DNA from 2 places in the Roseixanthobacter finlandensis genome. Region 2 is predicted to be linked to the other one. Evidence: predicted binding sites of a transcription regulator. Region 2 holds the regulator's gene; the other holds the start of a gene.

Region 1 (4,209 bases), 2.2 Mb from region 2:
TGTCGGCGATCACCATCAGGTCGACACGCACCGAGGAGAAGCGGACGATCGCGTCGTCCGGGGCCAAATCCTTCACCACCATGATTCTCTCACCGCCATGGCGCGTTCATCGGCCGCGCGCGGCCGGCAGGCCGGCGGCCTTGGCGGCGCTGTCGAGGAAGCCGTGGGCGATGGCGAACAATTCCGGCTCATGCAGCAGGAAGGCGTCATGGCCCTTGTCGCTATCGATCTCGGTGAAGGACACGCTCGCGCCCGAGGCATTCAGCGCATGCACGATCGCCCGGCTGTCCTCGGTGGGAAACAGCCAGTCGGAGGTGAAGGAGGCGACGCAGAAGCGTGTCTTGGAACCCCGGAAAGCATTGGCGAGCACGCCGTCATAATCCGCCGCGAGATCGAAATAATCCATGGCCCGCGTGACATAGAGATAGGAATTGGGATCGAACCGCTGGACGAACGATTCCCCCTGGTGGCGCAGATAGCTTTCCACCTGGAAATCGGCGTCGAAGCCGAACGTGGGCAGCGCCCGGTTCTGGAGCCGGCGGCCGAATTTGCGATGCAGGGCCTGGTCCGACATATAGGTGATGTGCGCGGCCATGCGCGCCACCGCGAGCCCGCGATGGGGGGTGTGCCCCTGCTTGAGATAATGGCCGCCGGCCCATTCCGGATCGGCCATCACCGCTTGGCGGCCGACCTCGTGGAAGGCGATGTTCTGCGCCGAATGGCGGGCGGCGGTGGCGATTGGGAGGGCCGCGAACACCCGCTCGGGATAGCTCGCCGCCCATTGCAGCACCTGCATGCCGCCCATGGAGCCGCCGGCGACGCAGAACAGGCGCTCGATGCCGAGATGGTCGAGCAGCATGGCCTGGGCGTTCACCATGTCGCGGATCGTCACCACCGGCAAATCGAGGCCATAGGGCTGGCCGGTCGCCGGGTTCAGCGAGGCCGGGCCGGTGGTGCCCATGCAGCCGCCGAGCACATTGGCGCAGATGACGTAGAAGCGCTCGGTATCGATCGGCTTGCCCGGCCCCACCAGGGTCTCCCACCAGCCCGGCTTGCCGGTGACGGGATTGGCATTGGCGGCATGCTGGTCGCCGGTCAAAGCATGGCACACCAGCACGGCGTTGGTGCGCGCGGCATTGGGCTCGCCATAGGTCTGATAGGCGATCTGCACATGATCGAGCGCGACCCCGGCATCCAGGCGCAACGGGCGATCGGGCCCGAACCGCACCACCGGGGAATGGGGCTGATCGGCTTCGCGCCGCGCGATTGCGTCTTCTGTTTCCGTGGTCGGAGCCGTTGGTTCGGCCAGATTTTCCATTTCGCCTAGAAGCGACGCCCCAATCCCCGTGTCAAGCGCGCGCACGCAGGCGTGAAGGCGCACCTGTGCCGAGGCTTGCGCGGAGAAAGGTTCCGCCCCGCCTCAGCGGCCGTTCTGGCAGAGCGGGTCCATGTCCGGGCAGCCGAGCGCATTGCGGCCGGGATTGACCGAGGGATTGGGCTCCGGCGGCACGGTGCTGATGCCCTGCGGCGCGCCGCGCGGCACGATGGCGCCTGTTTCGGGCGCGGGACGCACGCTGCCCGTGGCGTCATCGGCCGCGCCCGGCGGGGTCGCCTGCGGGGCCGGACGCACGTCGAGCGGTGCGTTGCTGGTCTGTGCGGCGGCCGGGGCGATGCCTCCCGCCAAGGCCGAGACCCATGCCAGGCCGAAGGCAAGGACGACGGCGAATCTCGACTGAGCCCTACGCATATTTTCCCTCCCACGCCCGGCGCGGAGGACCGCGCGGCATCTCGAACCCCATAACACAGGCGGGCGCGGGGCGGTTCCTTCTTACCCGTGAACAAAAGGCGCTTGCGTGGCTTTTGCCGATTCGGACCGGGTTTGAGCCGCATCCGTTCCCCTGGGCGTGCGCCGCTGTCCCGCCCTGGGACAGGGGCTGAAAGGAGAACATCGGGGTGGCGGCGGCTGGAGAGCGATTCGCTCCGCCTTTGTTCCGCCCATGTTCCCCTGCGGTCTAGTATCCTGGTCTTCCTGCCCCGATATGATACAGAGCCTTCATCAAGAGGGCTTTCCCAAGACAGTCCTCCAAGATTTGCGGACGCCACGCGCTGATGGACGATGTGACAAAGCTGGCCGTCTTGCCGCGCTCGATCCGGGCGCGGGGCGTGACCGCGGTGCTCGGGCCGACCAATACCGGAAAGACCCATCTCGCCATCGAGCGCATGCTCGGCCATGAAAGCGGGCTCATCGGCCTGCCGTTGCGCCTGCTGGCGCGCGAGGTCTATCAGCGCATCGTCGAGCGGGTCGGCCCCGAACAGGTCGCCCTCGTCACCGGCGAGGAAAAGATCAAGCCGCCCCATCCGCGCTATTGGGTGGCCACCATCGAGGCCATGCCGCGCGATCTCGACGTGGCCTTCGTCGCCATCGACGAGATCCAGATCGCCTGCGACCTCGATCGCGGGCACGTCTTCACCAACCGCATTCTCAACCGGCGCGGGCGGTTCGAAACCCTGCTGCTGGGCTCGGCCACGATGCGGCCGCTGGTGGAAAAGCTGCTGCCGGGCGTCACGGTGTCAGTGCGGCCGCGCCTCTCGACGCTGTCCTTTGCCGGCGAAAAGAAGATCACCCGCCTGCCGCCGCGCTCGGCCATCGTCGCCTTCTCGGCCGAGGAGGTCTATGCCATCGCCGAATTGATCCGCCGCCAACGGGGTGGCGCGGCGGTGGTGATGGGTGCGCTTTCTCCGCGCACCCGCAACGCCCAGGTGGAGCTCTACCAGAGCGGCGACGTGGATTATCTGGTGGCGACCGACGCCATCGGCATGGGCCTCAATCTCGACGTGGACCACGTCGCTTTCGCCTCCGACCGCAAGTTCGACGGCTGGCAATTCCGCCGCCTCAACCCGGCGGAGATGGCGCAGATCGCCGGCCGCGCCGGCCGGGCCACCCGCGACGGCACCTTCGGCACCACCGGACGTTGCGATCCTTTCGAGCCGGAATTGGTGGAGCGGCTGGAAAGTCATGTTTTTGACACGGCAAAAGTGTTGCAATGGCGCAACGCGGTGCCGGATTTCACCTCTCTCAAATCCTTGATGGAGAGCCTTTCGGTACCGCCACGCGAGGAGGGATTGACCCGCGCGCCGACGGCGGACGATGTGCAAGTGCTCGAAATCATGAGCCGCGACGCGGACGTAGCGGCACGCGCAACCAATGCTGCCGCCATCGCGCGGCTCTGGGACGCATGCCAGGTGCCGGACTATCGCAAGATCTCTCCGGGTGCCCATGCGGAGCTGGTTTCGACCATTTTCGGCCATGTCGGAAACGGGGGACGACTCCCTGATGAGTGGTTCGCGCGTCAAATCGCCTTGACCGATCGCGCGGAAGGAGACATCGACACGCTGTCGAGACGGATCGCCCAGGTGCGGACACTCACCTTCGTCGCCAACCGCCCCGACTGGCTCACGGATCCGGAGCACTGGCAAGGCGTCACAAGAGGGGTCGAAGACAAGCTTTCCGACGCACTGCACGAACGGCTGGCTCAGCGGTTCGTGGATCGGCGGACCAGCGTGCTCATGCGACGCCTGCGAGAGAATACGATGCTCGAGACTGAGATCAGCAAGACCGGCGATGTTAAAGTGGAGGGCCATGTGATCGGCCACCTCCAGGGATTCCAGTTCGCGCCCGACCCCGCCGCCGGGGGAGAGGAAGCGAAGGCCTTGCGCGCCGCCGCCCAGAAGGCGCTAGCGGGAGAGATCGAGGCACGCGCGACGCGGGTCGGTCAGGCGGTGGATGAAGCCTTCGTGCTCACCGCCGACGGCACCATCCGCTGGACCGGCGAGCCGATCGCCAAGCTGATCCCCGGCGAAGAGGTGCTCAAACCCCGCTTCAAGATCATCGCCGACGAGCATCTGACGGGCCCGGCCCGCGAGCAAGTGGAAGCCCGCCTCACGCTGTGGCTGAAGGCCCATGTGGAAAAGCTGCTCGGCCCGCTGCTGAAGCTCGGCGAGGCGGAGGACATCACCGGCATCGGGCGCGGCATCGCGTTTCAGATCGTCGAGGCGCTCGGCGTGCTGGAGCGCAGCCGCGTCGCCGAGGAGATGAAGACCCTCGACCAGGCCGCCCGCGCCACGCTGCGCGGCTATGGCGTGCGGTTCGGCGCCCATCACATCTATCTGCCCGGCCTGCTGAAGCCGGCGCCCCGCGCTCTGGCGGCG
Region 2 (4,209 bases):
GCCGCTGACGCCATGACCGAACTGACCCATCTGGATGCCCAGGGCGCCGCGCGCATGGTCGACGTCTCGCAGAAGGCGGTCACCACGCGCGAGGCATTGGCGGAAGGGCGGGTCGTGATGGCGGCGCCGACGCTGGAGCTGATCCTGTCGGGCAATGCGAAGAAGGGCGACGTGCTCGGCGTCGCCCGCATCGCCGGGATCATGGCCTCCAAGCGCACCCATGAGCTCATTCCCCTGTGCCACCCGCTGATGATTTCCAAGGTGGAAGTGGAGATCGAGCCCGATGCCACCCTCCCCGGCCTCGTCGTGCGCGCCCGCGTCAAGACTAGCGGGCAGACTGGGGTGGAGATGGAGGCGCTGACGGCGGTTTCCCTCGCTTGCCTGACCATCTATGACATGGCCAAGGCCGCCGACCGCGGCATGCGCATCGAGGGGATTCGCCTGCTGGAGAAAGCTGGCGGCCGCTCCGGCGAATGGCGCGCCGACGACGCCTAAGGCGCCTGAGCTAAAAACTAAATCGGGAGCAGGGCGACATGGCATTGATGCCAGTGGATGAGGCCCTCGCGCTTGTGGTGGCCGGCGTTGTGCGATTGTCCGTGCAATCCGTGCCGGTTGCCGAAGCCACGGGCCGCGTGCTCGCCGCCGATCTTTGGGCGCGGCGAAGCCAGCCGGCCGCCGACATGTCGGCCATGGACGGATATGCGGTGGCCGCCGCCGATATCGCGCAGGTTCCCGCCACCTTGCGCGTGATCGGCGAATCCGCCGCCGGGCGTCCGTTTGCGGGCACAGTCGCGCCGGGGGAAGCGGTCCGCATCTTCACCGGCGCGCTCCTGCCCACGGGGGCGGACACGGTGGTGATTCAGGAAAATATCGCGCGCGAGGGGGATCTCATCACCACCACCGCCGCCACCGCGCCGCTGCGCAACGTGCGCAAGGCCGGGTTCGATTTTCCCGCCGGCAGCCTGATTCTTCCCGCCGGGCGCCGCCTCACCGGTCGTGACGTGATGCTGGCGGCGGCGGCCGACCATGCCACGCTCGACGTTATCGCGCGGCCGAAGGTGGGCATTCTGCAAACCGGCGATGAACTGGTTCGCCCCGGAGAAGGCCGCGGCGCGCTCTCCGACGTCGTGGTGTCGAATGTCTATGGCCTCGCGGCGCTGGCGCGCGCCCATGGGGCGGATGCGGTGGACCTCGGCCTTGTGGGCGATTCCCTTGATTCGACCCGCGCCGCCATCCGCGCCGCGGCCGAATCGGGAATAGACGTGCTGATCACCTCCGGCGGCGCCTCGGTGGGTGAGCACGATCTGATCGCGCCCGCCCTGCGCAGCGAGGGGGTGACGCTGACCGTCCACAAGATCGCCTTGCGGCCGGGAAAGCCGCTGATGTTCGGCGCGCGCGGCGCCATGCGCGTGCTGGGCCTGCCGGGAAATCCGGTGTCGGCTTATGTCGGCGCCGTGTTGTTCCTGGTTCCGCTGTTGAACGCGCTCCAGGGAGCCGCCACTCAGGGCCCGCACCTGCGCGCGGCGCGCCTCGGCTGCCCGGTGAGAGCCAATGATTCCCGGGTGGATTATATGCGCGCGACCCTCTCGTTCGCCGACGACGGAGCCTTGGTCGCGACGCCGCTGCCGATCCAGGACAGCTCGATGCTCACCACGCTCGCCATGGCCGATTGCCTGTTGATCCGGCCCGCTTTCGCACCCGCCGGAGAGACCGGCGATGCCTGTTCCGTGCTTCAGCTGCCCTCCTGAAATACCGTTAACGCGATGTTCACCCTTGCGGAACACAAAAGGAACAGCTAATGCTTGTTCATGATTTGTTTCGGTTTCAATGATCTCTTGCGGGACATCGCTGCCGAGACGGAAGCGGGATGGGGACGGGTGAGACCATGCTGACGCGCAAGCAATATGATCTGTTGCGTTTCATCCATGAACGCCTGAAGGAAACCGGCGTCCCGCCCTCCTTCGACGAGATGAAGGAAGCACTCGACCTTCGCTCAAAGTCCGGCATTCATCGGCTGATTACCGCCCTGGAAGAGCGCGGCTTCATTCGCCGCCTGCCCAATCGCGCCCGGGCGCTGGAAGTGGTCCGCCTGCCGGACAGCGCAGCCCCCGGCCTTGCCGCGAGCCGTGCGGCCACCGCCGGCGGGCGCGGCTTCTCCCCGAGCGTGATCGAGGGCAGCCTCGGCCGTGTGCGCCCGCCGTCGGAGGATGAGGAAACCGCGCCGACGGTGACCGTGCCGGTCATGGGCCGGATCGCCGCCGGATCGCCCATCTCGGCTATCCAAACCCGCAGCCACACCTTGAACGTGCCGCCCGAAATGCTGGGCACCGGCGAGCATTTCGCCCTGGAGGTGCGCGGCGACAGCATGATCGAGGCCGGCATCCTGGATGGCGACACGGTGCTGATCCGCAAATGCGACAGCGCCGAGACCGGGGACATCATCGTCGCCCTTGTGGACGATGAGGAAGCCACATTGAAGCGCCTGCGCAAGAAGGGCGCATCCATTGCGCTGGAAGCCGCCAATCCGGCCTATGAGACCCGGATCTTCGGCCCGGACCGTATCCGTGTGCAGGGGCGTTTGGTCGGCCTGATGCGCCGCTATTGAGTTTTCCGGGTTCAACCTGATTTCGGTCCTCACTTGGCGGCGTCAGCGGGCGGCATCGTCCTCGATCTGTGAAGCGGACCCCGCTTCTCTTTCCCCCTCGGTGACCGGCGGAAGAAGTGGCATCCACGGGCGCTGCTGACGTGCGGACCGCGCCGGGACGATGCGCCATCCCTCAAGCGATGCCTGCCCCTCGGGCGCACGAAACAAGGCCAGCGTGCCGGTATTGGCCATGTCTGTGGGCGTGACGACCCTCGCCGGGCATTTTTTCGGCGCCGGGTGGGGGCTCACGATCAGCGCCGCGTTCAGGCAGTCCGCCTCAAGCCCCTCCGGCCGACGGGAGACGGCGAGCACGCCGCCCGAGGTGGTGGCCGTGCATCCCAGCCGGTCGCAGCGAAACGCGTCGGCAAGGCCCTCGGACTGCGCGGTGCGGCTATCGCTCTCCCGGCTCAGCCATTGGTCCGCCACCATCCGATTGGAAGTCGCCCCGAGGATGGAAAGCCGCCCATCGCCCGCGCGCACCGCCACCGTGCGCCCGTTCGGCGCGATCAGAATGTCCGGTCGCGGCGGCGCGCCGCCGAGGCCGAGGGCCACGAGCGCCGGAACAAGCGCGATCGCCGCGAGCCGTCCCCGCAGCAGGCACAGGCACAGCAGGGCGAGGCTCGCGGCGAGCACCGAAGGCGGGTTGAACCAATCGGTCCGCAACCCGGCGCCCGGCAGCGCGGCCACCTTGTCCGACACGCCCACCATGATGTCGATGCCGAGCCCCATGATCGGCCAGGCCAGCGAATCCAGTCCGAACGGCAGCAGCAGCACGCCGAGCAGGCCGAACGGCATCACCAGGAAGCTCACCGCCGGCATGGCGGCGAGATTCGAGAGCAGGCCATAGGCGCCGATGCGCTGGAAATGCAGGGCGCCATAAGGCGCCGTCGCGAGGCCCGCGACCAGGGAGGTCAGCGCAAGGCCGCCCACGAACAGGGCGATCTTCAGCGCGATGCGCGCCACCGGCCCTTCGGCCGTCCATCCCAGGCGCAGCGGGCGCAGCCGCTCGAACGCCGCCACCAGCGCGAGCGTCGCGGCAAAGGACATCTGCATGCCGGGATCGAGCACCGAAACCGGCGCCGCCGCCAACACCAGCACCGCCGCCACCGCGACGCTGCGCAAGGTCAGCGCGGCGCGCCCCACGATCACCCCCAGCAGCACCAGGCCGAGCATGAGGAACGAGCGCTGCGCGGCGACATCATTGCCCGACAGCACGAGATAAAGCGCGCTTCCGGTCAGCGCACAGAGCGCCGCGAGCGATTTGACCGGCGCCCCGAGCGCCAAGGGCGGGAACAGCGCCAGCAGCCCGCGCACCAGCGCGAACAGCGTGCCCGCCACCAGCGCCATATGGAGGCCGGAAATCGACAGCACATGGGTGAGGCCGGACAGGCGCATGCTTTCTTCCACCGCCGGCGCGATGGAGGAGCGATCGCCAGTCACCAGCGCCACGGCGATGTCGGCGGCGGCACCGCTCAGCACCAGGCGGATGCGGGCGGCGAGCGCGACCCGCACGCCATGAACCAGGGCTGCGATGCGCACCGCTGTCGGCGGCGCTTGCGCGAGCG

Evidence for each region. Region 2 encodes LexA, which represses DNA repair genes until DNA is damaged. Its sites were predicted from a motif close to TGTTCNNNNTGTGTTCNG; they were not measured.
Region 1: the regulator LexA is predicted to act here: its motif matches at 1,988-2,005, upstream of V5G24_RS01520 (helicase-related protein).

Annotation. Positions count from the first base shown of each region.
Region 1 covers NZ_CM195536.1:300,421-304,629, reverse strand. Annotated here, with positions in the region: gene metW (methionine biosynthesis protein MetW) at 1-82, opposite strand, end outside; gene metX (homoserine O-acetyltransferase MetX) at 107-1,318, opposite strand; gene V5G24_RS01525 (hypothetical protein) at 1,421-1,747, opposite strand; gene V5G24_RS01520 (helicase-related protein) at 2,110-4,209, shown strand, end outside.
Region 2 covers NZ_CM195536.1:2,506,637-2,510,845, reverse strand. Annotated here, with positions in the region: gene V5G24_RS11715 (DUF2147 domain-containing protein) at 1-8, shown strand, start outside; gene moaC (cyclic pyranopterin monophosphate synthase MoaC) at 13-495, shown strand; gene V5G24_RS11705 (molybdopterin molybdotransferase MoeA) at 534-1,748, shown strand; gene lexA (transcriptional repressor LexA) at 1,886-2,605, shown strand; gene V5G24_RS11695 (ComEC/Rec2 family competence protein) at 2,648-4,209, opposite strand, start outside.